DNA from 4 places in the Serratia sp. TSA_198.1 genome. Region 2 is predicted to be linked to each of the others. Evidence: predicted binding sites of a transcription regulator. Region 2 holds the regulator's gene; each other region holds the start of a gene.
What was found. Region 2 encodes PurR, which represses purine synthesis genes. Its sites were predicted from a motif close to CANGCAAACGTTTGCNTG; they were not measured.
Positions count from the first base shown of each region.

Region 1: a site for PurR is predicted at 1,978-1,995, ahead of purT (formate-dependent phosphoribosylglycinamide formyltransferase). Genes of this name have one in related genera too.
Region 3: a site for PurR is predicted at 5,810-5,827, ahead of purM (phosphoribosylformylglycinamidine cyclo-ligase). Genes of this name have one in related genera too.
Region 4: a site for PurR is predicted at 3,892-3,909, ahead of purL (phosphoribosylformylglycinamidine synthase). Genes of this name have one in related genera too.

Region 1 covers NZ_JBQZFP010000001.1:347,274-354,905, reverse strand. The annotation lists gene ACUTSW_RS01665 (YebG family protein) at 15-338, opposite strand; gene dbpA (ATP-dependent RNA helicase DbpA) at 427-1,809, opposite strand; gene purT (formate-dependent phosphoribosylglycinamide formyltransferase) at 2,052-3,230, shown strand; gene ACUTSW_RS01650 (YoaH family protein) at 3,264-3,509, opposite strand; gene ACUTSW_RS01645 (glycosyltransferase) at 3,573-4,580, opposite strand; gene pabB (aminodeoxychorismate synthase component 1) at 5,109-6,482, shown strand; gene ACUTSW_RS01635 (CoA pyrophosphatase) at 6,479-7,057, shown strand; gene sdaA (L-serine ammonia-lyase) at 7,504-7,632, shown strand, end outside.
Region 2 covers NZ_JBQZFP010000001.1:1,055,185-1,062,816, forward strand. The annotation lists gene ACUTSW_RS04905 (TetR/AcrR family transcriptional regulator) at 1-92, shown strand, start outside; gene ACUTSW_RS04910 (alkene reductase) at 183-1,280, shown strand; gene idi (isopentenyl-diphosphate Delta-isomerase) at 1,391-1,930, opposite strand; gene gloA (lactoylglutathione lyase) at 2,254-2,661, shown strand; gene rnt (ribonuclease T) at 2,740-3,420, shown strand; gene ACUTSW_RS04930 (Grx4 family monothiol glutaredoxin) at 3,492-3,836, opposite strand; gene ACUTSW_RS04935 (C40 family peptidase) at 4,252-5,070, shown strand; gene cydH (cytochrome bd-I oxidase subunit CydH) at 5,285-5,374, opposite strand; gene purR (HTH-type transcriptional repressor PurR) at 5,699-6,724, shown strand; gene punR (DNA-binding transcriptional activator PunR) at 6,721-7,632, opposite strand, start outside.
Region 3 covers NZ_JBQZFP010000006.1:235,208-242,839, forward strand. The annotation lists gene ACUTSW_RS21225 (DUF637 domain-containing protein) at 1-1,857, shown strand, start outside; gene imm2 (Imm2 family immunity protein) at 1,859-2,221, shown strand; gene ACUTSW_RS21235 (hypothetical protein) at 2,401-2,919, shown strand; gene ACUTSW_RS21240 (DUF596 domain-containing protein) at 2,954-3,307, shown strand; gene speG (spermidine N1-acetyltransferase) at 3,384-3,935, opposite strand; gene purN (phosphoribosylglycinamide formyltransferase) at 4,050-4,688, opposite strand; gene purM (phosphoribosylformylglycinamidine cyclo-ligase) at 4,688-5,725, opposite strand; gene upp (uracil phosphoribosyltransferase) at 5,981-6,607, shown strand; gene uraA (uracil permease) at 6,808-7,632, shown strand, end outside.
Region 4 covers NZ_JBQZFP010000006.1:80,869-88,500, forward strand. The annotation lists gene yfhb (phosphatidylglycerophosphatase C) at 1-438, shown strand, start outside; gene ACUTSW_RS20620 (DUF2157 domain-containing protein) at 523-1,575, opposite strand; gene tadA (tRNA adenosine(34) deaminase TadA) at 1,759-2,265, shown strand; gene mltF (membrane-bound lytic murein transglycosylase MltF) at 2,266-3,726, opposite strand; gene purL (phosphoribosylformylglycinamidine synthase) at 4,002-7,632, shown strand, end outside.

The DNA.
Region 1 (7,632 bases), 710 kb from region 2:
CGCAACATAAGTCATTATGCTGCCTGCTTTTCTGACGCAGATCCCTCTTTTGAGGTAGCGACGGATTTTTCCGTTTTCACTTTGGTCGGTTTCTTCGGTGCTTCCGCCGGCGCAGCGCCACGCAGAATCTGCCCCAGCGCGTCTTTATGCTCCGCCAGGAAGAAGCTCAGCCCTTCACGCTGCTCCTCATCCAGGTTCAAAGGCGCCTGCTGCAGCCATTCACCCAGGCTGTCCGCCAGGTCCAGCATTTTGTCGTAAGCATCGGCTTCTTTCTTGGTTGCGAAAGTCATCTTTTCCTCACCGTTTCTCACCACCACATATTTTACTTCAACGGCCATGTGTGCATTCCTCAAAGGTTAGAATACTGTATTTTTATACAGTATAAGGTGATTTTACGCAGGGATGCAAGCGCACCCCTGACGCGGATTATTTCAACAACCGCACCTTGCAGTTCTTGCCTTTGATTTTGCCCTGCTGAAGCTGTTGCAGCGCCTTGCGAGCACTGGCCTTGCGGATCGCCACATAGGCGTGTACCGGGAACATGTCGATTTTGCCCACTTCAGCGGCCGTCAACCCGGCATCTCCGGTCAAAGCGCCGAGAATGTCGCCAGGGCGAATTTTGGCTTTGCGCCCGCCGTCGATGCACAGGGTGACCATTTCGGCCTCCAGCGTGGTATTGGAAGCACCGCTCAGTTCAGATACCGGCGCCCAATTGACCGCCTTGCGCTGGTACTCTTCAATCGCATGCGCACGTTCCATCTCCTGCGGCGTACACAGGCTGATCGCCAGGCCGTTCAGGCCCGCGCGGCCGGTACGGCCAATACGGTGTACGTGTACTTCCGGATCGAACGCCAGCTCATAGTTGACTACCAGCTCCAGCTCTTTGATATCCAGCCCGCGAGCGGCAACGTCGGTCGCTACCAGCACCCGGCAACTGCGGTTGGCAAAACGCACCAACACCTGATCGCGATCGCGCTGTTCCAGATCGCCGTGCAACGCCGATACGCTGATGCCACGGGCTTCCAACGCTTCATATACGCTCTGGCAATCGCGCTTGGTGTTGCAGAACACCACGCAGGAAGAAGGTTGGTAATGGCGGATGGCGGATACCAGCACCGCCGGACGCTGATCGCGGGTGGTTTCGTAGAAGCGTTGTTCAATGGAGGTTTGATCATCGCCATCGTCCACTTCCACATTCAAGGGATCACGCTGCACGCGGGCGCTGATGCGCTCGATGCCGCTCGGATAGGTCGCGGAGAACAACAGAGTCTGGCGCTGCGGCGGGGTGTAACTGATCACATCGTCGATGTCATCGGCAAAGCCCATGTCCAGCATGCGATCGGCTTCGTCCAGCACCAGCACTTTCAGTTCATCCAGCACCAGCGTTTTCTTGCGCAGATGCTCCTGAATACGCCCCGGCGTGCCCACCACGATATGCGGCGCATGCACCAGCGAATCGAGCTGTGGCCCCATAGGTTGGCCGCCGCACAGGGTCAGGATTTTGATGTTCTGGGTAAAGCGCGCCAGGCGACGCAACTCTTTGCTTACCTGGTCAGCCAACTCGCGCGTCGGGCACAAGATCAACGCCTGCGCCGCCACCTGGGAAACATTGATTTTATCCAGCAGGCCGATGCCGAACGCAGCCGTTTTACCGCTGCCGGTTTTTGCTTTGGCTCGTACGTCCTGCCCTTTCAGGATGGCGGGCAACGCGGCGGCCTGCACCGGCGTCATTTCGGCATACCCCAGTTCGTTGAGGTTGGCCAACTGTTCGGCTGGCAGCGGCAGGGAAGAAAAAGATACTGTGCTCACGGCGATAACTCTTATATGGCAAATGGAATGGCGGCGCGCCCACGGGCTGGCGCCGAATCAACCGCAGATGATAACAGAGATAGTAGGGATTACGGATTTCACGCATAAAAAAAGCCGCCGGATGCATTTATTTGGCAATAACATCGCCAACTCCATCCCCCGCCTGCACGCGCAAACGTTTTCGTATATACTGCACACCCGTTATCAGACCGCCTTAAATCCACAGATCCAGGTACGAGACTATGTTAACTATTGGAACCGCCCTGCGCCCGTCCGCCACTCGCGTTATGCTGCTCGGCTCCGGCGAGCTGGGTAAAGAAGTTGCCATCGAATGCCAGCGTTTAGGACTGGAAGTGATTGCCGTAGACCGCTATGCGGACGCCCCGGCCATGCACGTGGCGCACCGCAGCCACGTCATCAACATGCTGGACGGCAACGCGCTGAAAGCCCTGATTGAACAGGAACGTCCCGATTACATCGTGCCGGAGATCGAAGCCATCGCCACCAGCATGCTGGTTGAGTTGGAGCAACAAGGGCACCGCGTAGTGCCCTGTGCCGAAGCAACGCGCCTGACCATGAACCGCGAAGGTATCCGCCGCCTGGCCGCAGAAACCCTGGGCCTGCCAACCTCCAGTTACCGCTTCGCCGACGGTGAAGAAGCCTTCCGGCAGGCCGTCGCCGACATTGGCTATCCGTGCATTATCAAACCGGTCATGAGCTCCTCCGGTAAAGGCCAGAGCCTGATCCGCAACCCGGAACAGCTAAAAACCGCCTGGGATTATGCCCAACAGGGCGGCCGCGCCGGCGGCGGCCGAGTGATTGTCGAAGGCCTGGTGAAGTTTGATTTTGAAATTACCCTGCTGACCATCAGCGCGATCGATGGTGTCCATTTCTGCGCGCCAATAGGCCACCGTCAAGAAGACGGTGATTACCGTGAGTCGTGGCAACCGCAACGGATGAGCGAACTGGCGCTGAACCGCGCGCAGGAGATCGCGCAAAACGTGGTGCAGGCATTGGGCGGATTTGGTCTGTTCGGCGTTGAATTGTTCGTCTGCGGCGATGAGGTGATCTTCAGCGAGGTGTCACCGCGCCCGCACGATACCGGCATGGTAACGCTGATCTCGCAGGATCTGTCCGAATTCGCCCTGCACGTTCGCGCCTTCCTTGGCCTGCCCATTGGCGCCATTCGCCAGTTCGGGCCTTCGGCCTCGGCGGTGATCCTGCCGCAAATGACCAGCAGCGATCTGCGCTTCAGCGGTTTGGAACGCGCATTGAGCGGCCACAATCAGTTGCGCCTGTTCGGCAAACCGGAAATTAACGGGCAACGCAGGATGGGCGTGGCGCTGGCAACGGCGGAAAATGTGGAAGAGGCGGTGGCATTAGCCAAGCAGGCTGCCGCTGCGGTAGTGATTGAGGGATAAAACGTTGGGGCCGGCTTGCCGGCCCCTGCAACATCAATAGTTTTCGTCTTCTTCCGAATCGTCGTCAGCCTGTTCGTCCGGCCTTTCCTGATAGTCTTCGTCTTCGTCTTCATCATCAAACAGAACGCTAACCTGGTCGCCCTGGTGTTTTTCGCGGATTTCCTGCGCGACGCGCGCGATGGCTTCACCACTGCTCATGCCTTGTTCCATCAACAGATGGATACGGTCCGCAGCGTCCTGCTGCTCTTGGTGACTCAATGACGGCATACCTGCAAGCATGTGTTTCTCTCCGGCAAAATGGAGGGGGATTATACGCCTTAAACCGGCGGATCCCAACGTCTGTTATTCGGCGGCGGGCTGCGAGCAATGATCGCAATCCCGCCACTGCTTCAGACGATGCAACCACAACGTAACGTGCCAGATCTGCTTGAGGCCGCGTGCGTTAGCCGCCATCGTTCTATCAATACCACGCTGATAAAACTCACCGGTGATTTGGCACTGTGCAGCCGGCTCAGGCTCCCGCCGAATACTGTGGCAAATACCCAACGCCTCGCGGGCGATCTGCCAGTGAAAAGCCGGTCGAATAACCATTTTGCCGGCATAGCGTTGGTTAAGCACCACCAGCATTTCCACTATTTTCATATAGTGTCGCTGGTATTCCACGTTCGCCTTGCCGGTGCGGCGGCGATTGCTGATGGATTGATCGTGCACCCGTTGCCGGTACAAGGCTTTGCTGAGGTACTTGACCCGCTGCGCATTAAACATCACCTCGGTGGTCCAGGGAATATCTTGGTGATGTAACCCCGGTTCGAAATACAACTGATGCCGCTTAATAAAATCAAGGCGATACACCGCCAACCAAACCACATGAATAAATTTTCTTGTTTTCAACGCCCGCTCTAGCCATTGTGCCCCGCTAATAACGCCGGTGTCGCCCAATCGCTTGTGCGGAATAATCTCTTGCAGTTCGTTTTCTCGGGAAAAATAACGTTGGCCGTTACACTGCATGACATCTAATTGTTCTTGTTCGGCCAAGGCCACTAACGTTGAATACATTTCAGGCGCCAATAAATCATCCGCATCCGGAAATGCCACATATTTTCCCTGCGCAATAGCCAGCCCCGCATTGCGTGCGCAGGAAACGCCGGAATTAGGCTGATCGATCACGGTAATATGCGGGTATTGCCGCGCATAGCGGTGGGCGATAGCGCCAGAGCCGTCGGTGGAACCGTCATTAACGATGATCACCTCCAGCCGCCGCTCATCCTGAGCCAACAACGACGCCATGAAAGGCTCAAACAGTGCTCCCGCGTTATGCAACGGGACAATGACACTCAGGATTAAGGGCATAGGCAGCTCTTCGCAAAAAGTAACGAATAAATAGTTCTATTTTCTAAAAAAACGGTGCGCAGTTAAATGAAGCGATTCGATGTTAAATAATCAAACCAGGCCTCCGAGTACGTTTTTTTTCAACGACATTGCTTTAATTTGTATTCCCCGCAGATAGCAGATAAAGGGGAACGCCGCGACAGTACGAGACAGCAAAATTTCGTTTGTGACGTTGTTGGCAATAAGGCATGTCGTCCTCACTATTTTTGATGACACCCCGAAACAATAACAGGATAAAAACAATAAATTGTTTTATTTTCAATCAGCACCTGCTGATTAAAATTGATTTAACCTCAGCCTGAATTATTATTTTCTAACACATAAAATTGTCGTTAATGGCGCAAAAAATGCTTCATTACAAAATCGTTTACTCGCTGTTTATGTGAAGTGTGCTCTGGCGCCCAACGCCAGAACATGCACCCGCCGGTCGAATATGGCAGAATAGCGGGCAGAAACCGCCGTTCCCGTCAGTCAGGTTTATTGAGGCCCATGAGCGCAACCGCACCGAATCTTAAGTCTTTGCCTTACACCCGTACCGCCCTGCTGGAGCATTTTGCTCCGCTGGCACAGCAGCCGTGGGCGATGTTGCTGCACTCCGGCTTTGCCGAACACTCGCATAACCGTTTCGATATCCTGGTCGCAGATCCCTGCACAACGCTGATCACACGAGGGCAAATCACCGAGGTTCGCCGCGGTGAAGATGACCGACAGTCGCAAGAAGATCCGTTCAGCCTGCTGCAAGAAGAGTTGGAAAAACAACAGTGGCATCCCGCGGCAGATCCCAACCTGCCGTTTCAGGGGGGCGCACTCGGGCTGTTCGGTTACGACCTGGGGCGCAGAGTGGAAAAGCTGCCGCAATGGGCGCAAGCGGATATCGCGCTGCCGGATATGGCGATCGGCATTTATGACTGGGCGCTGATTGCCGACCACCACCGGCAGACATTGACGTTGCTCAGCTACGGCGACACGGAACAGCGCTGGCAGTGGCTTAACACACAACGGCCGGAACCGCAGCAGGCATTTGCCTTGACCAGCCGCTGGCAGGCCAATATGACGCGCCAACAGTACGGCGAAAAGTTCCAGCGCATTCAGCATTACCTGCGTAGCGGTGATTGCTATCAAATTAATCTGGCGCAACGCTTTTCAGCAGATTATCAGGGCGATGAATGGCAAGCCTTTCAACAACTGAACGCCAGCAACCGCGCCCCCTTCTCCGCCTTTTTGCGCCTGCCGGACAACGCCGTACTGAGCGTTTCGCCCGAGCGTTTTCTGTGGCTGGAGAACCGGCACATTCAAACCCGCCCGATCAAAGGCACCTTGCCGAGGCTGGACGATGCCGATCAGGATGCGCAGCAGGCGCAGCGATTGGCACACTCTGCGAAAGACCGTGCGGAGAATCTGATGATTGTCGACCTGCTGCGTAATGATATCGGCCGTGTTGCCGAGCCGGGCAGCGTGCGCGTCCCCGAATTGTTCGTGGTCGAACCCTTCCCCGCAGTCCATCATTTGGTCAGCACCATCACCGCCATCCTGCCAGAACGCACAGCAGCAACCGAACTGCTGCGCGCTTGCTTCCCGGGTGGCTCCATTACCGGCGCGCCAAAAGTGCGGGCGATGGAAATCATTGAGGAGCTGGAGCCGCAGCGGCGCAATGCCTACTGCGGCAGCATAGGTTATATCAGCGCCTGCGGCACCATGGACACCAATATCACCATCCGCACGTTAATCACCGAAAACGGTCGCATTTACTGTTCTGCAGGCGGCGGCATCGTGGCCGACAGCCAGGAGCAAGCGGAATATCAGGAAACCTTTGATAAGGTCGGCCGTATCTTGCCGCAATTGGGAGAGGTTACCTCGTCGTGAGCCAACCGATTTACCCGACATCGCTTGCCGCTTTTATCAGCCGCTTCCAACTGCAGTTGCCGCAGGCGTCACAGATTTCGCACAATACCCGCCCGGCGGCGGTGCTGATCCCTATTGTCTGCCGCCCCGAACCCACTCTGCTGCTCACCCGCCGCGCCGACTCACTGCGTAAACATGCCGGCCAGGTGGCATTTCCCGGCGGCAAAACCGATGCCGAAGATGGCTCGGCGATTATCACCGCACTGCGTGAAGCACACGAAGAAGTGGCGATCCCGCCCCAGTCGGTGACCGTGCTTGGCCAACTGGCGCCGCTTGACAGTAGCACCGGGTTCCAGGTCACGCCGGTGGTCGGCTTGATCGCGCCCGATGTGCAATTCAGCGCCAACGAAGACGAAGTGGCCGACGTCTTTGAGATCCCGCTGCATGAAGCGTTGACGCTGTCGCGCTATTATCCGCTGGATATCCACCGCGCAGGCCACTCGCACCGCATTTATCTTTCCTGGTATCAGAGTCAGTTTGTCTGGGGGTTGACCGCCGCCATCATTCGCCGGCTGGCGCAGCAGGTGAGTATTTAACGCCAGATACGTGACACAGATCACAAGACAAACGGTTACCTGCGCAACAGGCGCGGGTAAAGCGATCGGCATCACTTCATTCCTCTGCTTTTTCAACTACCTTTCTGGCCATGAGAGTTTTAAAAAAACTGTAAACCCTCTCTTCAACCTTACGAAATACCTGTAAAATACTGCCGTCCGGAATAAACCACTATCAATATAGGGATTAAACCGGCAGCGCCCCGCAACGGAAGCTGGCGCGATTGTCATTAACTGAGTTTGGGCAACGGAAGGTTCCACGGCTGACCGGCTGCCAGAGACAATCAATAAGTGAGCCAACACCAAGGATTATTTTATTTCATGCGAAAAAGGCAACCGAACCCGTACGGGCCTTTTACAATATCGCTGTTCCCTGCGCGGTTTTTAACCGATGCAGCCATAACAATATGCCTCTAAGGAGTTTTAGCGTGATTAGCGTTTTCGACATGTTTAAGATCGGCATCGGCCCGTCCAGCTCTCATACGGTTGGACCGATGAAAGCCGGCAAACAGTTTGTCGACGATCTGGTAAATAAAGGCCTGATGCCTTCTATCACG
Region 2 (7,632 bases):
CCTCGCTGCGCGCCAAAATCCGCCGTTCGGTCGCCCCGCTGACCAGCGCGCTGGAAAGTATTGAATTGCTGTTGCGCCCGCCGCAGCCGTAAACGCAACACCCGAGCTTTACCGAAAAATTACTCTGTTGGGCAGTTAGTTAGCCATTACTAGTCGACCGGTCTATTAATATAGGATGCACTATGAAGATTGAAAAATTGTTCTCCCCGCTGAAGGTTGGCTCTGCAACTTTGCCAAACCGCGTGTTTATGGCCCCGCTGACGCGTCTTCGAAGCATTGAGCCTGGCGATATTCCTACTCCGTTGATGGCCGAATATTATGCCCAGCGCGCCAGCGCCGGTCTGATCGTGACCGAAGCCACCCAGATTTCTTTCCAGGCGAAAGGCTATGCCGGCGCTCCGGGGCTGCATACCCCAGAGCAGATCGCCGCGTGGAAAAAGATCACCCAGGCCGTACACGATAAAAACGGCCATATCGCCGTTCAGTTGTGGCATGTGGGCCGTATCTCCCACAACAGCCTGCAACCGGGCCAACAGGCACCGGTAGCCCCTTCCGCGATCAATGCCGACACCCGCACCACCGTGCGTGACGAAACCGGTGCCTGGGTGCGGGTTCCAACCTCGACCCCGCGTGCGCTGGAAACCGAAGAGATCCCAGGCATCATTAACGATTTCCGCCAGGCAAGCGCCAATGCGCGTGAGGCCGGTTTCGACTTTATCGAACTGCACGCGGCCCACGGTTATCTGCTGCACCAGTTCATGTCCCCTGCCTCCAACCAGCGCACCGATCAGTACGGCGGCAGCATCGAAAACCGCACACGTCTGACGTTGGAAGTGGTCGACGCGACCATCGCTGAATGGGGTTCAGAGCATATCGGCATCCGCATTTCGCCGTTGGGCCCGTTCAATGGTCTGGATAACGGTGAAGATCAGGAAGAAGCGGCGCTGTATCTGGTCGAAGAGTTGAATAAGCGCAACATCGCTTTCCTGCACATTTCCGAACCGGACTGGGCAGGCGGCAAACCGTATTCCAACGCCTTCCGCGATTCAGTGCGTGCCCGCTTTAAAGGGGTAATTGTCGGCGCAGGCGCCTACACCGCCGAGAAAGCCGAAGAGCTGATCAACAAAGGCTTTATCGATGCGGTGGCCTTTGGCCGCAGCTACATCGCCAACTCGGATCTGGTCGAGCGCTTCAAACAGAACGCACCGCTGAACGAGCCGCAGGCGGAAACCTTCTACGGCGGCGGCGCCGAGGGTTACACCGATTATCCGACGCTGTAAGTAAGATAAAAAGCCTGCCGGTGAACGAATGCCGGCGGGCTTTTTGCTGTTTTATCGGTAAAGCCGTTGGGACGGGTAAAGACGGCTCTTGTCGTACAACGCGAATGCAATTAATGAGTCGCCAACGTCGCCCAACGCGCGATCTCGTTGGCATCGACAGTATTCATTATTTCCCGAAACCAAACGGTAAATTTATCTGGGCTCCGTTTTATCTCATCAGTTAATTGCTGAATATCCATCCACAGCCAGCTATGGGCTTCGGCAGGATCCCCCTGAGGCTCGCCATCAAATAATCCCACGTAGATATGATCGAACTCGTGCTCAATTAAGTCGCCCGGCACCTCTGACCGATAAATGAAGCTGGAGACCTGCTGCAACTCGCTGCTGAACCCCATCTCCTCCTGTAACCGACGCTGCGCCGCTGCTGCCGTCGCCTCTCCCCAGCGCGGGTGGCCACAGCAACTGTTGGTCCATAACCCAGCCGAATGATATTTACTGAAAGCTCGCTGTTGCAGTAGTAAACGGCCCTTGCTATCGAAGATAAAAATTGAAAACGCTCGGTGCAACAACCCCTGCTGATGTATCCGCGTTTTTGTTTGCGAGCCGATGGAATTATCATCGGCATCAACCAGAATCAGCATTTCATCCATTGATGGCCTCCTTCGGCAAGAGCGATGACTTCGTACCGGTAAAACCCTAACCAGACCCAAATTTATCAATTGACGCGATCCAACCCTGGCCCGCTATCAGACCTCGCCCCCCTTGAGGTGGCTAATAGTACTTATTTCCCTGATTCGAACGACAGCATACTGTGCGGTTATCATCAGAATAGCCGATGCATAGGTGACATTGTCACCTTTATTCTCATGCTTTAGCCATGTCGATAAATTGAAATCCCTTATACGGCAACGCTATACTGAGTTTCGCTAAGATCCATTCGCCGTTGACGACGGCACATCCAATCAGAGGAATTATGCGCTTACTCCATACCATGATCCGCGTCGGTGACCTGCAACGCTCCATCGACTTCTATACCAAGGTATTAGGCATGCGCCTGCTGCGCACCAGCGAGAACCCAGAATACAAATACTCGTTGGCATTTGTCGGTTATACCGATGAAAGCGAAGGCGCGGTGATTGAGCTGACCTACAACTGGGGCACCGACAGCTACGAGATGGGCACCGCATTCGGCCATCTGGCGTTGGGCGTCGACGATGTGGCCGCCACCTGCGACAGCATTCGCCACGCCGGCGGCAAAGTGAGCCGTGAAGCCGGGCCGGTCAAGGGCGGCACCACGATTATCGCCTTTGTTGAAGATCCGGACGGTTATAAGATCGAACTGATCGAGAACAAACACGCCGGTCAGGGCCTCGGCCACTGAGACCGATGAGGCGCGCTTTCAGCGCCCTTCTTGTTATGCCTGCGATACCGCCTGCAACCGGGCGTAAAATTTGCCATAATGCGCGCTGCATTCGATGAAGATAAGAAACTGATGGCCGAAAAAAGTGATCTTAACGCCCTGAGTGGCCGTTTTCGTGGGTTTTATCCCGTAGTGATAGATATAGAAACCGCTGGATTTAATGCCAAAACCGACGCGCTGCTGGAGATTGCCGCCGTTACGTTAAAAATGGACGAAGAAGGCTGGTTGCAGCAGGATGAAACCCTGCACTTTCACGTTGAACCTTTTGAAGGCGCCAACCTGCAACCGGAAGCGCTGGCATTCAACGGTATCGACCCGCATAACCCGTTGCGCGGTGCAGTCAGTGAATACGATGCGTTACACGCCATTTTTAAAGCGGTACGCAAAGGCATCAAGGACCGTGGCTGCAACCGGGCGATTATCGTGGCGCACAACGCCAACTTTGATCACAGTTTCCTGATGGCCGCAGCAGAACGCGCAAGCCTGAAGCGCAACCCTTTCCACCCGTTCGCCACCTTTGACACTGCCGCGCTAAGCGGGCTGGTGTTGGGGCAAACCGTGTTGGCCAAAGCCTGTATTGCCGCCAATATTCCGTTCGACAGCACCCAGGCGCATTCGGCCCTGTACGACACCGAACAAACCGCTCAACTGTTCTGCGAGCTGGTTAACCGCTGGAAACGCCTTGGCGGATGGCCGCTGGCCATCGGTGATACTGACTGAACCGCAAATAAATCGGGCGGCCCAGTTTGCACTGGCGCCGCCCGATGTCTTCTTGCAATAAACCCGAGCCGTTATGGCTGCTGGTCTTCTTGCTCTTTGTACTTCGCTGCCGTTTCTTTGATCAGCTGTTGCAGTTCGCCGCGCTGATACATTTCGATAATGATATCACAGCCGCCTACCAGCTCACCGTCGACCCACAGCTGCGGGAAAGTCGGCCAGTTGGCGTATTTCGGCAACTCGGAGCGGATGTCCGGATTCTGCAGAATATCAACGTAGGCAAAGCGTTCGCCACAAGCAGACAGCGCCTGCACCGCTTGCGCAGAGAAACCGCAGTTTGGCAATTTCGGTGAACCTTTCATGTACAGCAGAATTGGGTTCTCACCGATCTGCTGCTGAATTTTTTCAATCGTCGTCATTTATTGCTTCCTCAAGCCACATCTCATGGCTACAACATGCATCACACTGGCTATTGTAGCGGCTGGAACAGTCGCAAGAAAACGCCATCTTTTGCAAGGGTATTCCCCGTTGCCAATCGCATCTTACCGGCAAAGGCCATTCCGGTTAAAACATACGCTCAGAATAACATTTTTAATCCGACCATTTCACTAATATATTTTTCCGCCTCCTGGTACCCCTTTAATAATACCAACAGCGGCCAAAGGTGATTTTTTACACACCAACGGATTGATTTTTCGGCAAAAAAAATGCTGTTAACGTTTTCTCACAATATGGATTATCATTTATGAGTTCTTCGCTGTTTTATATGGCGAAATTGGGGAATACTGTCATTCTTTCGATATCTGTTCCGGGGCCAAGGTTGGTAACGTCGACATGCGTTTAATTCTTACGCTTTTTGTGCTGTTGTTTACACAGCTATTCTTAAATCTGGCGCACGCTGCGCCACAGGCGCGTATTGCCGCCGAGCAGCGCAAGAGCCACGTTAATGAAGCACGGCCGGATGACCGCAAGAAAAAGAAAGCGGCAAAGGCCAGCAAAAAAGTGAAAGTCACTGCTCCGCCAAAAACAGCCAAGGTTTCCAAAGCCAAAACAGAAAAAACCGCTAAAAAGATCGTCAGCGCAAAATCGAAACACCAAACCCAGAAAATAGCCAAAATCAAAGTGACCCCACCGAAAAAGGGTTACAAAAAAGGTTATGGTCGCCACCGGGAACCCGGCATGGCCACCGCCAAATTGGCTCGCGACGAAAAACCGCTGAAACTCAGCCCGGCGCACAAAAAGCGCTATCAGCACGCCAAGCAAACCGCAATGGCCAAGCTGATGGATCAAATGGGCAAACCTTATCGCTGGGGCGGCACTTCGCCAAGAACCGGTTTTGACTGTAGCGGACTGATTTATTACGCCTATAAAGACGTAGTGAAAATCAAGATGCCGCGTACTGCCAACGAGATGTACCACCTGCGCGACGCGGCGCCGATCAAGAAAAACGAGCTGGAAAGCGGTGACCTGGTGTTCTTCCGCATCAACAACCGTGGCGTGGCCGATCACGTCGGCGTCTATCTGGGCAACGGCAAATTCATTCAGTCACCGCGTACCGGTGAGGAAATCCGTATCAGCCAGTTGGACAACGACTACTGGCAAAACCACTACATTGGCGCCCGCCGTGTGGTAACACCGAAAACCATTCGATAATCGCCTCCGCGGCTGGTCCCCCCAGCCGCACGCCTCACCGCCTACCGCAAGCGTTCTGATCTTAGGCCTTTTAGTCGCTCTCAGACCGCGGTTTCGCGAAGCCGCATGGAAAACATCCGGGTGTGGGTGAACGGGGCACTTGTGGAAAAATCTGACGTAGCGGTGGGAAAATGCGGACAGGCGCAGTGAACTGCGCCTGTGTGACAACCAGGGATCAGTTCAACGCCGCGGTGAAGCTAAAAGCAATAATAACGGCCAGCGCGCACACAGTGGTGAACAGTGACATTTTCAGATCGGTATCCATTACAACTCCTTTTCAGACGGGTTATCCCAAGGATAAAAGGCACACAATTAATGCGTCAAACCATTTTCCCACAGTTAGACAATAAAATCTTGTTATCATTTCCCGGTTTATAATACTGATTACCTCTTCCACTTTGGCTCAATATGGGACAAAATTCGCAGTTCACAACTGCGTACCGGCAAAAATGCCCCTCCTGACCAAACGCTGACGACTTCAATACACTAAAAACTCAGCTTCGCTTATTTGGAAGAAGGATCTACGCAGGCAAACGATTAACATCACACTTACATGCTGCAACATGTGAGTTCAGGAGTCATTCTTTACATGGCAACGATTAAAGATGTGGCCAAACGCGCTGGCGTTTCCACCACCACCGTTTCGCACGTCATCAATAAGACTCGTTTCGTCGCCGAAGAGACTAAAGCGGCCGTCGCGGCCGCGATCAAAGAGCTGCACTATTCTCCCAGCGCCGTGGCGCGCAGCCTGAAAGTCAATCACACCAAATCTATCGGTCTGCTGGCTACCTCCAGCGAAGCGCCCTATTTCGCCGAAGTGATCGAGGCGGTGGAAAACAGCTGCTACAGCAAAGGCTATACGCTGATCCTGTGTAACTCGCACAATAACCTGGACAAGCAACGCGCTTATCTGGCGATGCTGGCGCAAAAACGCGTCGATGGCCTGCTGGTGATGTGCTCTGAATACCCGGATCAATTGCTGGGGATGCTGGAAGATTACCGTAACATCCCGATGGTGGTCATGGACTGGGGCGCAGCACGCGGTGATTTTACCGATACTATTATCGACAACGCCTTCGAAGGCGGTTATCTGGCCGGCCGCTATCTGATCGAGCGTGGCCACCGTGAGATTGGCGCCATTCCGGGCCAATTAGCGCGCAATACCGGCGGCGGCCGCCATCAGGGCTTTTTAAAAGCCATGGAAGAAGCCAATATCGAGGTGCGCGACGAGTGGATTGTACAAGGTGACTTCGAACCGGAATCCGGCTACAAAGCCATGCACCAGATATTATCGCAGAAACAGCGCCCAACGGCGGTATTCTGCGGCGGCGACATTATGGCAATGGGCGCTATTTGCGCCGCTGATGAGCTGGGGTTGCGCGTACCGCAGGATATTTCCGTTATTGGTTACGATAATGTGCGCAACGCCCGCTATTTCACGCCGGCACTGACGACCATCCATCAGCCCAAAGAGCGTTTGGGCGAGATGGCGTTCACCATGCTGCTGGATCGCATCATCAGCAAGCGTGAAGAGTCGCAAGTCATTGAGGTACATCCGAAGCTGGTTGAACGCCGCTCGGTCGCCGACGGTCCCTTCATCGATTACCGCCGCTAGTCGCCAACGCCGGGAGCCAAAGCGGCTTCCGGCGTCACTTCGCTTAACCATTCCTGATTCAAGGTTTCACTGTCCCCCAGGTAATCCAGCAGCCAGGCCATCGCCGGCGATGGGGTATTCTGCTGCCAGGTCAGGCAGCATGGGCTGGCGGGAAATGGCTGTTGCAGTTGCAGCGCCACCAATTCACCACGCTGTACCAACGGCAATACCTGATGCGCAGGCATCATGCCGACGCACAATCCGGCGCACAGGCAATCCACCGCAGAGGCCCAATCCGGCACCACCAGCCGCCGTTGATTGTCCAGCGTCCAGGTGACCCGCTTGGGCAAATTGCGTGACGTATCCTCCAGACACAGCGAAGGGAAAGGCCGGAGCTGATCATCGTTTAGCAGGCCATCCAACCCCGCCAAGGGATGCTGGGGGCTGGCGACACACAACCAACGCATGTCGCCCATGTCGCGAAAGGCGAAACCACCGCCAACCGGCACCGCCCGCGTAGCGCCGATCGCCATATCGGCGCGGCCATCCACCAGCGCATCCCATACGCCGTTAAACACTTCGGGTTGGACCAACAGCTCCACATCGGGGAATTGACGGTAAAAATCCAGCACCAGCTGACGGCAGCGCTGCGGTTTGACGATGATATCCACCGCAATTTTTAATTGGCCACGCCAACCATTGGCCACCTGCTGGCACTGCCTGCGAGTGTCGAGCATTTTTTTGATGACACCGCGCGCTTCCTGAATAAACAGCGTGCCAGCCAGCGTCAGTTCTACATCGCGATGACGCCGTTCAAATAGCGGTACCGCCAACCATTGTTCTAGTTGCCGCACAGTATAGCTAACCGCCGAAGGTACCCGGTGCAGTTCCTGCGCCGCCGCGCTGAAGCTGCCGGTGCGGGCGACCGC
Region 3 (7,632 bases), on a different contig from region 2:
AACAAACGCAACGACGTGCAGTGGAACACCGTCAAGGACGCCTACGACAGCTGGGACTACAAGAGCCAACATCTGAACCCGGCGGTGGCGGCGGTGATTGCCATTGCGGCGGCGGCAGTGACCGCCGGCAGTTCGCTCACGGCGTTAGCTGCCAGCAATGTTGCCGGGGCCATTGGTGGCGGTGCAGTGACCAGTGGTGCGGTGACGGCCGGGATGTCGTCGCTTGCCTCTCAAGCGGCAGTGGCATTGGTGGAAAATCAGGGCAACCTATCGAAAACCCTGAAAGTGCTGGGCAGTAACGAAAGCGTCAAGGCGACCGCGACCGCCATGGCGATTGGCGGGGCGCTCAACGGCTTTGACAGTGCGATGGGTTGGAGCAAGGACGCGGCGGGCAAACCGCTCAACCCGAACAACGTCAAGTTGCCGCAACTGAGCAATGGCGACTGGAGCAAGGTGGCGCAGCGGGTGGCGGGGCAGTCTGTTATCAGTTCCAGTTTTAACACCACCATCAACGGCGGCAGCTTTAAGGACAATCTGACCAATGCCCTGTTGGCCAATATCGGCAGCCAGATTAATGCCGAAGGGGCGAAGCTGATTGGCGATAACGGCGCAGTATTGGGCGTAGTCGGGAAATCTGTCAGCCATGCGGTGGTGGCGGGCGTTGCGGCGGAAATCGGACGCGGTGACGGTAAAGGTGCGGCGGCTGGGGCGCTGGCGGCGGAGCTGGCTGGCGTGATTATCAATGACAATCTGGTCAAGAATGAAGGCTGGCAGGAACAGCAGGCACAGATTAGTCGCGTGGCCGGTGCTTTTGCGGGAGCTTTAGCGACCGGTAAAGCTGGCGGAGCCAACAGTGGTGCTAATGCTGCTGAAATTGTTGAGCGCTTTAACCGTCAGCTTCATCAAGATGAATTGAAAGCGATTAAGGAACTTGCTAAGGGCGATAAGGAAAAAGAGGCTCGGTTGCTGGCAGCTTCATGTCGTAAGGTGAGCTGCACCAATCAGGAGGCGTTAAATTCCGAAGAGCGTCAGCAATTTGAAGCGCTGATGAAGAAGTACCCTTTCACGAGGGAAGAAGATGGAGTTATCGCCAACTATTGGGTGCAAAAGGAGCGACAGCGCTACGGTAATTACCCTGCTTATCAGGGTTATGACATGGAAAAACTATTTACCTATAATCAAGGCGATCAAATATCTGATAGCCAACTCTTTGCACGAAACCAGTGGGTAGAAAACCTAGGGAAAATGACCGGCTGGTCAAAAGAGTCCGTAGAGGCGTTAGGTTTATCGGTTTCAATAGCTAGCACTTTTGCTGGTATGGGTAAAGCCAGTATTGGTAATCAGTATCTTTCGGTCAAGCTTGTTGCACCGACAGCGGGTTGGAAAAATTACCTGATTAACGAAAAAACAGCTCAACAAGCTGCGTTATACAGAAAACAGGTGATCGAACTAAGGTCAGGTCTACCTGCCAAGACTAGAACTAGTGGAAATGTTGCTATCGCAGATATCAACATTCCAGGCATGCCGAAAACACTAGCGGGGCACAACCTCATTGAGGTTGAGAGTAAAGGGTTCGTTGGTGCCGGTAGGCAAAACTTTAAATATGAGGAGTTGTTAACTGCGGACCATAGGTCAGTATTAAGGAATATAGATTCTGAGTACAAAATACTTGACAATTTGGCTGACCGTTTGGGTAATGACTTATCAGCGAAAGGGACTGTAACTATATTTACAGAGAAACCCGCCTGTGGAAGCTGTTTAGGGGCCGTAGAGCAGTTCCAAAGCAAATATCCTGGTGTTAAAGTGGAAGTATTAGATAATAATGACGTAAGACTCATTCCGGCAAAGAGGGGATAATATGGAAATAATGACCTATGATGAAATAAAAAACTCCTTTGGGGGGGCTTGCTACTCCTATTGTCAGAACAAAACTATGGTGGCAAGGAAGCATGGGATGGGGTGGGGAGAAAATGAATCCGAGCAAGCATTTGCTTATGAGGCATTAGAAAATTCTTTTTCATCGCCTGTTGAGGGCCTGATGCTTGAAGTGATTACGCTTATCATGATGGCGGGAAGAGGAACTCAACAAGCTGACAAGTATCATAGGGATATAATTGCAGATATTTTATCTAAAAACACTCTTGATGATATTATTCAGCATGTTGATGAAGATGAAAAGAAAGAGCTTCTATACGATATGTCGATACTCGGGGTAATATAGTAATAGCAAGGGATATAGCCATGAAACGGCTCTTAAGAGCCGTTTTTTGCTTGATGTTGTATTCCACATGACGGTAGTTATTTGGTACTGCGTGGCGCCAATGTCAATGCTGGAAAGGATATGACACATAATACCGACCTTACTATAGCGCGTTGATTCTGGGAAAAACCGAGGATAGTGTGAAGAAGCTGAGCCAGCAACTGGTGAAAGCTTCCTATGATCTATACAAAACAAAACTTTCAATACCCAACCGGTTGCCTAATTTACCAAAGGAGAAACGGCTGCGGGGGCTCATCTGTCGACTAAAACGGCGGATTATCTGCGGGATATTCAGAAGGCTAATACTGACCAACTGGTCAAGGTATTTGATCCTAACCAGGGGGGAGAGTAAGTTAAATGTGTTTGGGAAACAGTTTGAACAAGTACTTGGGGAAGGGGGAGGCAATAAAACGGGAACCACCAAGGTCTTTGCCACTGAGGGTATGTCTAAGCAGGATATATTCAATTATGCCCAATCTTTGACCGGTGGAGTTCCGCTTCAGGGAATTACCATAGCACCAGGTCGCTATTACGCTGTGTTGAGCAATGGAAGCACTGTAAACCTTAGAAGTGTGTCAAAAAGTAAGGATGAAACCAAGGCACGTTGGACTCTTGAGATTATAAAAATGAGCAATTTAACAGTCTGCAAGGGAAAGTGAAGAAACCTGTTGAGATCAAATTTAGGTGAATTATATGCGAATCGGAAAAGAAGAGTTTATAGAATATAAGGATACCTTAGAGGGGCATTCTTTAAGTACATTATGGTATGTGACTCCTCCAGAGAAGTATTCTGAAAAAAACTTCACCTTCGATCAAAGGAAAGAGTTTTTTCTTCTGCTTTTGCGAATGCTTCTGGAAGATGGAAAAATCAAACTCGCAGCACATGGCTCCTTTTTAGACGGTAGTTTCGATGAGCAGATAACTCGATTTCGAGAGGCATTACCAGCTACTGAAGAAGATCTCATCCACGGGCTCTGGTTTACTTTCGAAGAATGTCCAGGTGGCATAGTCTGGATCCATGATGATGGATATCAAGACTGGACTTGATTTGCTTTGTCATATTAACAACCCGTAAGGGCCATCAAGTACGCTATAAAAACCCGCTTTCGCGGGTTTTTCACTTTTACTTCACCAGCGGCTTATCGCCAGGCGTTTTGAACTTCGCCAGATACTGCGGCTGGAAGATGCACATGCGCAGCACGGTGCGGTATTCGCCGTTGACGAAGAATTCGTCAATCAGTTCGCCTTCCACTTCGAAGCCCAGTTTGCTGTAGATGTGGATCGCCTTCGGGTTTTCTTTGTCGACGATCAGGTACAGCTTGTACAGGTTCAGCACCGAGAAGCCGTAATCCATCGCCAGCTTGGCGGCGGTGCTGGCGTAGCCTTTGCCCTGATGGGCCGGATCTATGATGATCTGGAATTCTGCGCGGCGGTGGATGTGGTCGATCTCCACCAGCTCCACCAGCCCGACCTTGGCACCTTCGTGGGCGATGATAAAACGCCGTTCGCTCTGATCGTGGATGTGTTTGTCGTAGAGATCGGAAAGCTCGACAAAGGCTTCGTAAGGTTCTTCAAACCAATAGCGCATCACGCTGGCGTTGTTGTCCATCTGGTGGACGAACGCCAGATCATCCCGTTCCAATGGACGTAGCCTGACGCTGGTAGTGCTGGACATGTGTGTTCCTCTATGTCGTGAAATTGTGCAAAGTATAACGTCAGGGGCTTGATTGCGGCGAAAAAAAACGACGCCGTGAAAGGCGCCGTTTAGACGGTGTTCAGAGTACAGCGATCAGTCCGCTGCATGCCCCTGTTCCGGCAGGCGTTCGCCGTCCAGCCAGGCGGCGTTATCACGCATCGCCAGTCGGCCTTCGGCAAACCAGTTCACCACCAGCGGGTAAATGGTGTGTTCCTGGGTTTGCACCCGTTCAACCACCTCGTCTTCCTCGTCGCCGGGGAAAATCGGTACCTTGGCTTGCAGGATCACCGGGCCGCCGTCGAGCTGTTCGGTCACGAAGTGCACCGAGGTGCCGTGTTCGCTGTCACCGTTGTCGATGGCCTGGCGGTGGGTATGCAGCCCAGGGTATTTCGGCAGCAGGGAAGGGTGGATATTCAGCATGCGGCCTGCATAGCGCTGCACGAACTGCGGGCTGAGAATGCGCATATAGCCGGCCAGCACCACCAGATCCGGCTGGTACCGGTCGATGGCGTCCGCCAGCGCAGCGTCAAACGCCGCGCGGTCGGCAAAGGCCTTGGCATCCAGCGCATGGGCGGCAATGCCTGCCGCTTCTGCGCGTTGCAGGCCGTAAGCCTGCGCCTTGTTGCTGAACACCGCCACAATCTCGGCGGCAATCCGGCCCTGCTGGCAGGCGTCAATCAGTGCCTGGAGATTGCTCCCCTGGCCGGAGACCAACACCACGATCTTTTTCATCAGTTGATGACCACTTGTTGTTCGTCGGAAGATGCGGTCAGTTTACCGATCTTCCACGCTTTTTCACCGGCTGCGGTCAACAATGCGATGGCTTGTTCAACGGATTCTTCCGGCAGTGCGATTACCATGCCCACGCCACAGTTAAAGGTGCGGTACATTTCGTGGCGGCTGACGTTACCGGCCTGCTGCAGCCAGCTGAATACCGCCGGCCACTGCCAGCTTGATTCGTCGATCACTGCCTGCATGCCTTCCGGCAGCACGCGCGGGATATTTTCCCAGAAGCCGCCGCCGGTCAGGTGAGCGATGGCGTGCACGTCGATTTTCTCGATCAGTTCCAGTACCGATTTCACGTAAATCTTGGTCGGCTCCAGCAGGTGGTCAGCCAGCGGTTTACCTTCCAGATCGGTGGTGGTTGGATCGGTATTGCTGACTTCCAGGATTTTGCGCACCAGCGAGTAGCCATTGGAGTGCGGGCCGGAAGCGCCCAGCGCGATCAGTGCGTCACCGGACTGCACTTTGCTGCCGTCGATGATTTCGGATTTCTCGACCACGCCGACGCAAAAGCCGGCCACATCGTAATCTTCGCCGTGGTACATACCCGGCATTTCGGCGGTTTCACCGCCCACCAGCGCACAACCGGACTGCTTGCAGCCTTCGGCGATACCGGTGATGACGCTGGCCGCGGTGTCCACGTCCAGTTTGCCGGTGGCGAAGTAATCCAGGAAGAACAGCGGCTCAGCGCCCTGTACCACCAGGTCGTTCACACACATTGCGACCAGATCGATGCCGATGGTGTCGTGGCGTTTCAGGTCCATCGCCAGACGCAGCTTGGTGCCTACGCCGTCGGTACCGGAAACCAGGATCGGCTCGCGGTATTTCTGCGGCAACGCACACAGGGCGCCAAAACCGCCCAGACCACCCATCACTTCCGGGCGGCGGGTCTGTTTAACTACACCTTTGATGCGGTCTACCAATGCATTGCCAGCATCGATATCGACACCTGCGTCTTTATAGCTGAGAGAGGTTTTGTCGGTCACTGCGCGATCCCCACGACGGTTTGCGGTTTGAATACGGTGCATCCGGCGTTGATACCGGAATAAGGCGCGGCAATTCTAACAGCGCAGGCAAACGTTTGCGAGTGGCTTGTGAACCAGCTCCGTTTTTTCGTCATCTATACTGTTATTCGAACTTTAGTTGATCCCGATCGGGCTATTGTGGGTGGCGCGGCCGGTAAAAGGAGTTATAATCCCGCGATTTTTTTGGCCGTCAACCACCTTAATAGGAGAAAAATGATGAAGATCGTTGAGGTGAAACACCCGCTGGTGAAACACAAGCTTGGTCTGATGCGTGAACATGACATCAGCACCAAACGCTTCCGTGAGCTGGCCTCTGAAGTGGGTAGTTTGCTGACCTATGAAGCGACCGCCGATCTGGAGACGGAAAAAGTCACCATCGAAGGCTGGTGTGGGCCGGTTGAAATAGACCAGATTAAAGGGAAAAAAATTACCGTTGTGCCGATCCTGCGTGCAGGTCTGGGCATGATGGAAGGGGTGCTGGAGCACGTCCCGAGCGCGCGTATCAGCGTGGTTGGCGTTTACCGTGACGAAGAAACCCTGGAACCGGTGCCGTATTTCCAAAAGCTGGTGTCCAATATCGAAGAGCGTTTGGCGTTGGTTGTTGACCCTATGCTGGCTACCGGCGGTTCGATGATCGCCACTATCGATCTGCTGAAGAAAGCCGGCTGCAACAGCATCAAGGTGCTGGTGCTGGTTGCGGCACCGGAAGGGATCGCCGCGCTGGAGAAAGCGCATCCGGACGTCGAGCTGTACACCGCCTCCATCGACCAATGTCTGAACGAGAAAGGGTACATCGTGCCGGGCCTGGGTGATGCCGGCGACAAGATATTTGGTACCAAGTAAGACATTTAGCCGACTTAATGAGTCGGCTTTTTTATGCTCTTCGTCTTTCAAGCTACAGCGCAGGAGGCGACTATATTCGATTCGCCCCGAATGACATGCAGCGCTCCTGCCACAATCGGGGATGTCTGGCTGTAACCTGAAATCCGTTGAGCATCTGTAACGACTCTTACACAATGATAATGACCCAGAGGAAAGCACACATGACCCGTCGCGTCATTGGCGTCAGCGAACGCCCGCCGCTACTACAGACCATTCCGCTCAGCTTCCAGCATCTTTTCGCCATGTTCGGCGCTACCGTGCTGGTGCCCATCCTGTTCAAGATCAACCCGGCGACGGTGCTGCTGTTCAACGGCGTCGGCACGCTGCTGTATCTGTTTATCTGCAAGGGCAAGATCCCGGCCTATCTCGGTTCCAGTTTTGCGTTTATCTCACCGGTGCTGCTGCTGTTGCCGCTGGGTTATGAGGTGGCGCTGGGCGGTTTCATCATGTGCGGCGTGCTGTTTTGCCTGGTGGCGCTGATCGTCAAAAAAGCCGGTACCGGCTGGCTGGATGTGATATTCCCGCCGGCGGCGATGGGGGCGATTGTTGCCGTTATCGGCCTGGAGCTGGCGGGCGTGGCGGCCAATATGGCGGGCCTGCTGCCGGCCGACGGTGTCAGCGCAGACACCACTACCATCACTATTTCGCTGGTGACGCTGGGCGTGACCATCCTGGGTTCTGTGCTGTTCCGCGGTTTTCTGGCGATAATCCCGATCCTGATTGGCGTGCTGGTGGGGTATGGGCTGTCGTTCTTTATGGGCGTGGTGGATTTGACGCCAATCCGCGAGGCGCACTGGTTTGCGCTGCCGACCTTCTACACCCCGCGTTTTGAATGGTTCGCCATCTTCACCATTTTGCCGGCGGCGCTGGTGGTGATCGCCGAACATGTTGGCCACCTGGTCGTGACCGCAAATATCGTGAAGAAAGACCTGCTCCGCGATCCGGGCCTGCATCGCTCGATGTTTGCCAACGGCATCTCGACGGTC
Region 4 (7,632 bases), on a different contig from region 2:
CTGTGGTCGATCACCTTTGGCCGTTCGGAGACCAGGTTAAAGGCGCTGGAACAGCAGTTCGTCAGCTATTTCCGCAATAAGGTGACCGCGTTTCCGGTGGTGCAAATGCGTCTGCGTCAGTACCTCGATGTGCACGATGCGCAGGTGTGGCTGATCACCGGTTCTCCGGAACGGCTGGTGGAGCAGGTTTATCGGGACTCCGCTTTCCTGTCGCGGGTGCGCCTGGTCGGCAGCCGCATTGTACGCAGTTACGGCGGCTGGGTGTTGACTATGCGCTGTCTTGGCGTCCAGAAAGTGACGCAACTGGAGCAGCGTCTCGGCGCGCCGCTCAGGTTGTACAGCGGTTACAGTGACAGCAAGCAGGACAACCCGCTGCTGTATTTTTGCGAGCACCGCTGGCGGGTCAGCAAGCTGGGTGAGTTGCAGCAGTTGGAGTAAGCAAAGGGGCGGATTTCCGCCCTTTGCCGTTTATATCCCCTCTGGTTTTCCAATTGAAGCGTGAAAGACGGCAGCCATAGCGCCTTAATCATCGGTCAGATCGTGCGGCTTGCGTCCCAACTGCCATATTTTCTCCGCATAGTGCCCCAGCGCCCACAGGCTCAGACCGAGCACCACAAAGAAAATCGCCTTGGGCATGCTGTCCCAGAAAAATTCGAAGAAGCGGGTATAAAGGTTGATGCACAGGAAGGTCAGACCGAATCCGCGCAGCATGGCGTCATCACGTTTCAGCCCCAGCCAGATGACCACTGCGGCGGCGATACCGAACAGCAGGCTCCAGTGGAACAGTTCGATCTGGCGCACGCTATACCAGCTGTCAAGATCGCCGTAATTGCCGAAGATCGACAGCAGCCACAGGGCGATAAACAAATACAGCAGCCCCATCGCCAGCGAAACCCGCTCCAGCCCACGCCGTGCAAGCAGCGGTTGCAGCAGCAATGCTGCGGCGATCAGGGCTGCGCCGAAGGCGATAAAGCGAATCGGGAAGCTCATGCCCAGCCAGTAAGCGCCCCAGCCGGACAGGTAACCGGTTTCGGCGCCGAAGGCGTTGCCAAGCGACAGCAGGGCAAACCACCACACCAGCCCGGAGCGGCTGAACCAGCCAATCAGGCCGTAAAGCAGAGCGGCGAACATCAGCAGCAATGAAACCCGGCCACTGCCGTTGTCCAGCCAGACGCCCATTTGCCACAGCGCGCAGGCGGTGAAGAGCACGGCAATGAACAGCGCGGCCTCATTACCGTAGCGTTTTTCCGGGTGGCGACGGCGACGGCGCAAGGCCCAGGTATAGGCCAGCGCGGCCAGTATGCCGGCCATCGCCATGCGAACCGGCGCATCGAAGCGGAACAAGCCGCTCAGCCAATCCAACAAATCGCTGTCGGCGAACAGGCTGGTGATGGCAATGACCAGCGAGGCCAGTGCGGCGAGAAACGCATAACGCGCCAGCCGCCGCCAGTCGAAAGGCTGGACTTCTACATGCTGCAACAACTGCTCTTGCTGTTGCACCGTCAGCGCGCCTTCGCCTACCCAGCCGTTCAGGGCTTTGCGTACCACGGCGGCGTTCTTCTTGCTGAATTTCATGTTTCTTATCCCTGATAACATTGCTATTCGTTCAGTATATACCCGTTGCATTTCAAGCCGCAGCGTTCGGCTCCGCACCCGGCCGGCAGGGGCGAATATATTCACCCCGGTTAACGCGGGCGCAGCATGCAGCGCACCTACTGTGTATAATGCCCGCCGCAAAAGCGCACGAGGAATTATGCGATGACTGAATATAACGATGAATACTGGATGCGTCAGGCGTTGCTGCTTGCCCAGCGTGCTCAGGAAGAAGGCGAGGTGCCGGTGGGTGCGCTGCTGGTGCTGGACAATCAGGTGATTGGCGAAGGCTGGAACCGGCCGATTGGCCGTCACGATCCTACCGCGCATGCGGAGATCATGGCGCTGCGGCAGGGCGGAGCGGTGTTACAGAACTATCGCCTGTTGAATGCCACGTTGTATGTCACCCTGGAGCCGTGCGTGATGTGCGCCGGCGCAATGGTTCACAGTCGCATTCGTCGGCTGGTGTACGGCGCGGCCGATGTGAAAACCGGTGCGGCAGGGTCGCTGGTGGATATTTTGCGCCATCCCGGCATGAACCATCAGGTGGAGATCGCTTCAGGCGTGTTGGCGGACGAATGCGCCGCGACGCTGAGCAACTTTTTCCGCCTGCGCCGCGAGCAGAAAAAAGCGCTTAAGCTGGCGCAACGTGCGGCGGATAAGCCAGAGTAATTAGTGGTTAAGTGCCAGTTCCGGTATAACAACCGGATAGCCTTCCCCCAGCGCCGCCTGTTCGGCCGCTTCCTGCGCCGCCTTCCTCTCTTTTTCTTGCAGATAGCCGACCAGGCTGACCTGATAGCGGCGAATGTTTTCCACGTAGTTATAAGCTTCGCGTCCGCGCGCATAGCCGTAGGTCAGCTGCGGGTAATAACGTTTTTGGCTGAGCATCGGCAGGCGCTGTTTGACGTCCACCCAGCTGTCCGGGTTGCCTTTTTGCATTTTGGTCAGCTTGCGGGCGTCGAGCATATGGCCCCAGCCCATGTTGTACGCTGCCAGCGAGAACCAGATGCGTTCATCTTCCGGTACGCTGTCGGGCACTTTGGCCATTAACCTCTGCAGGTAAAGTGCGCCGCCCTGAATGCTTTCCTCGGGATCCAGACGATCGTTGACCCCCAGGCCGTCGGCGGTGGCCCGCGTCAGCATCATCAGGCCGCGCACGCCGGTGGGCGAGGTTGCCTGCGGGTTCCAGTGCGACTCCTGATAGGCGATGGCCGCCAGCAATTTCCAGTCGATCTCATTTGCGTATTTTTCAAACAGCGAGCGGAAGGTCGGCAGCACCGAGTCGATGGCTGACAGAAAGGTTCGGGTATCGACGTAATCGAAACTGCCGACGTGGCCGAGATACTTCTCTTCCAGCCGCGCCAGCGTGCCGTCGTCCACCATCTGGCTATAGAAATCCAGCATCGCCGCATACAGGCTGTCATCGTTGCCGCGCTTCAGATACCAGGTGACCGGCTCTTCATCGGTGACGTCGAACGCAACCGCCAGTTGCGGGTGGATGCGTTGCAGCAGGGCAATAGTCACAGAGTCGCCCAGGGTATAGTCCAGTTTGCCGTCGGCCACCTGTTCCAGCAACTCTTTTGAGGTCAGATCGCTGGAGGCTTCCCAACTGAGGTCCGGGAATTTACTTTGCTTAAGCTGTTTCAGCGTGCTGACGTGCGCGGAACCGGAAGCGACCGCCAGCTTGCCTTTAATGTCGGCAAAGGTTTTTGGCCGTGGGGTGCCCAGGCGATAGACCAACTGCTGGGAAACGGAATAATAGGCCGGGCCGGTGCGAGCGCGGCTGAGGCGATCCTGGTTGTAGATCAGGCCGGCGGCCAGCAGATCGGCGTCGTCATCGTCCAGATCGTCAAACAGGTCATTGATATTGTTGTGCGGGATCACCACCAGCTTCACGCCCAGGTAATTGGCGAAGCGTTTCGCCAGCTCGTAGTCGAGCCCACCCGGCCCCTGCTTGGTGGTGAAATAGGTTAGCGGCGTGTTCAGCGTACTGATACGCAGCTCGCCACGGGATTTGATCTCTTCGAGTTGCCCTCCCTGGCCACCGCGCCAGGCAATATTGGGCCACAGGGCGAGCGCCAGAAGCAAGGTAACAACACCGATGAGAATGTAGTTTATTTTTAGGCGTTTCAAATAGTTATCCAGTGGTAGTACGGGTGCGCCGGTGACCGATGGTCAGTCTTTTCTTATGGTTAAATCACCAGTGCGGGAGCATTTTGCGCAACAAAACGCCAGCGTGCAACTTTATTGACACGTTATGACAATTCGAGGGGGCGAACAGCTTTTATCAATAATAGCTGCGCAAACGGTTTCGTCGGCGGCGTAGATTCTCTATAATGGCGCGCGTTTTCCCCTGTTGCGCCCAAAGAAGTGCTGAAGTCAGTTGCTTCGAAGACGAGAGAACTTTGATTATGGAAATACTGCGTGGTTCGCCCGCTTTGTCGGCTTTTCGTATTACCAAACTGCTGTCCCGCTGTCAGGACGCTCAACTTCCGGTCAGTGATATCTACGCCGAATACGTCCACTTTGCCGATGTTAACGCACCGCTAAGTGCCGAAGAACATGGCAAGCTCACGCGCCTGCTCAAGTACGGCCCCTCTCTCGCCGAACATGCCCCTGAAGGCCGCCTGCTGTTGGTGACGCCGCGTCCGGGTACCATTTCCCCCTGGTCTTCCAAAGCCAGCGATATCGCCCACAACTGCGGTTTGAAGCAAGTGGTGCGGCTGGAGCGCGGCCTGGCGTTTTACGTCAAGGCGCCGACGCTGACCGAAGCGCAGTGGCAACAGCTTGCCGCGTTGCTGCACGATCGCATGATGGAAACGGTATTCAGCGAACTGCAGCAGGCAGAACAGCTTTTTGCTCAGCATCAGCCGGCGCCGTACCAGGCGGTGGACGTGCTGGGCGAAGGTCGCTGCGCGCTGGAACAGGCCAACCTCAAGCTGGGGCTGGCGCTGGCGCAGGATGAAATCGACTATCTGCTGAATGCCTTTACCGGTCTGGGGCGCAACCCGACGGATATCGAACTCTATATGTTCGCGCAGGCCAACTCCGAGCACTGCCGCCACAAGATTTTCAACGCCGACTGGATCATCGACGGCGAACAGCAACCTAAGTCGCTGTTCAAAATGATCAAAAACACCTTCGAGCAGACGCCGGATTACGTACTGTCTGCTTATAAAGACAACGCGGCGGTTATGGAAGGCTCTCAGGTTGGCCGTTTCTTTGCTGCGCCGGAAAACGGCCAGTATGACTACCATCAGGAAGACGCGCATATCCTGATGAAGGTGGAAACCCATAACCACCCGACGGCGATCTCCCCATGGCCGGGTGCCGCTACCGGTTCCGGCGGCGAGATCCGCGACGAAGGCGCCACCGGTCGCGGGGCCAAGCCCAAGGCGGGTCTGGTGGGCTTCTCGGTTTCCAACCTGCGTATTCCTGGTTTCGAACAGCCGTGGGAACAGGACTTCGGCAAACCGGATCGCATCGTGACCGCACTGGATATCATGACCGACGGCCCATTAGGCGGCGCGGCGTTCAACAACGAATTCGGTCGTCCTGCGCTGGTAGGCTACTTCCGTACTTATGAAGAGCAGGTCAACAGTCACAACGGCGTCGAACTGCGCGGCTACCACAAGCCCATCATGTTGGCAGGCGGTATCGGCAACATCCGCGCCGATCACGTGCAGAAGGGCGAAATCACCGTGGGCGCCAAGCTGGTGGTGCTCGGCGGCCCGGCGATGAATATCGGCCTGGGCGGCGGTGCGGCTTCTTCCATGGCGTCCGGTCAGTCCGATGCCGATCTGGATTTCGCCTCGGTGCAGCGCGACAACCCGGAAATGGAACGTCGCTGTCAGGAAGTGATCGACCGCTGCTGGCAGTTGGGCGAACAAAACCCGATTCTGTTTATCCACGACGTAGGTGCCGGCGGCCTGTCTAACGCCATGCCGGAACTGGTCAGCGACGGTGGCCGCGGTGGCCGTTTCGAACTGCGCGACATCCTTAACGACGAGCCGGGCATGAGCCCGCTGGAAGTGTGGTGCAACGAATCGCAGGAACGCTATGTGATGGCGATTGCGCCGGCGCAGATGGCGCAGTTTGACGAAATTTGCCGCCGTGAGCGCGCACCTTATGCGATGATCGGCGAAGCTACCGAAGAACTGCATTTGACGCTGAACGACAACCATTTCGACAATCAACCGATCGATATGCCGTTGGACGTGCTGCTGGGCAAAACGCCGAAAATGACGCGTGACGTGACCAGTCTGCAAGCCAAAGGCGAGCCGATCCAACGTGCGAACATCACCCTGGAGGATGCGGTAAAACGCGTTCTGCATTTGCCGGCGGTGGCAGAGAAAACCTTCCTGATCACTATCGGCGACCGCACCGTAACCGGCATGGTAGCCCGTGACCAGATGGTTGGCCCGTGGCAGATCCCGGTAGCCGACTGCGCGGTGACCACCGCCAGCTTGGACAGTTACTACGGTGAAGCGATGTCGATTGGCGAACGTGCGCCGGTTGCCTTGCTGGACTTCGCCGCCTCCGGCCGCCTGGCGGTAGGGGAAGCGCTGACCAACCTGGCCGCGACCGAAATCGGTTCGCTCAAGCGCGTGAAGCTTTCCGCTAACTGGATGGCGGCAGCCGGTCACCCGGGTGAAGACGCTGGCCTGTATGCCGCGGTGAAAGCGGTGGGCGAAGAGCTTTGCCCGGCGCTGGGCATCACCATTCCGGTGGGCAAAGACTCGATGTCGATGAAAACCCGCTGGCAGGAAGGCGAAGAGCAGCGCGAAATGACGTCGCCGCTGTCGCTGGTGATCACCGGGTTTGCCCGCGTGGAAGACGTTCGCCACACAGTGACGCCGCAACTGCGTACCGATAAGGGCGAGAGTGCGCTGTTGCTGATCGATCTGGGCAACGGCCATAACGCACTGGGCGCTACCGCACTGGCGCAGGTTTACCGCCAACTGGGCGACAAGCCGGCCGACGTGCGCAATGTAGAACAGCTGGCAGGCTTCTTCAACGCCATGCAGCAACTGGTGGCCGATCGCGCGTTGCTGGCTTACCACGACCGTTCCGACGGCGGCCTGCTGGTCACGCTGGCGGAAATGGCATTTGCCGGCCACTGCGGCGTGAACGTGGATATCAAAGGGCTGGGCGACGATGCGCTGGCAGCGCTGTTCAACGAAGAACTGGGCGCGGTGATTCAGGTCACGGCCGACCGGCTTGAAGCGGTGCAACAGGCCTTTGCTCAACACGGCCTGACGGACAATGTGCATCACATCGGCAGTGTGCAGGCCGGCGATCGCTTTGTCATTACTCAGGGCGACAAAGCGCTGTACAGCCAAAGCCGCGCGACCTTGCGCACCTGGTGGGCGGAAACCACCTGGCAGATGCAACGCCTGCGCGATAACCCGGAATGCGCCGATCAGGAGCACCAGGCCAAGCAGGACGACCGCGACCCGGGGCTGAACGTCAAGCTGACCTTTGCGCCGGAAGAAGACATTGCCGCGCCGTACATCGCCAAGGGCGCACGCCCTAAAGTGGCGGTGCTGCGCGAGCAGGGCGTCAACTCCCACGTTGAGATGGCGGCAGCCTTCCACCGCGCCGGCTTCGATGCGGTAGACGTTCATATGAGCGATCTGCTGGAAGGGCGTCGCGATCTGCAAGACTTCCATACGTTGGTTGCCTGTGGTGGTTTCTCATACGGCGACGTACTGGGTGCCGGCGAAGGCTGGGCGAAGTCGATTCTGTTCAACGACCGCGTTCGTGACGAATTCGAATCCTTCTTCCACCGTCCGCAAACCCTGGCATTGGGTGTGTGCAACGGTTGCCAGATGATGTCGAACCTGCGCGATCTGATCCCGGGTGCCGAACACTGGCCACGTTTCGTACGCAACCTGTCGGATCGTTTTGAAGCGCGTTTCAGCCTGGTGGAAGTGGCGGCCAGCCCGTCGCTGTTCATGCAGGGCATGACCGGTTCACGCATGCCGATCGCCGTATCCCACGGTGAAGGGCACGTTGAAGTGCGCGATGCAGCGCATC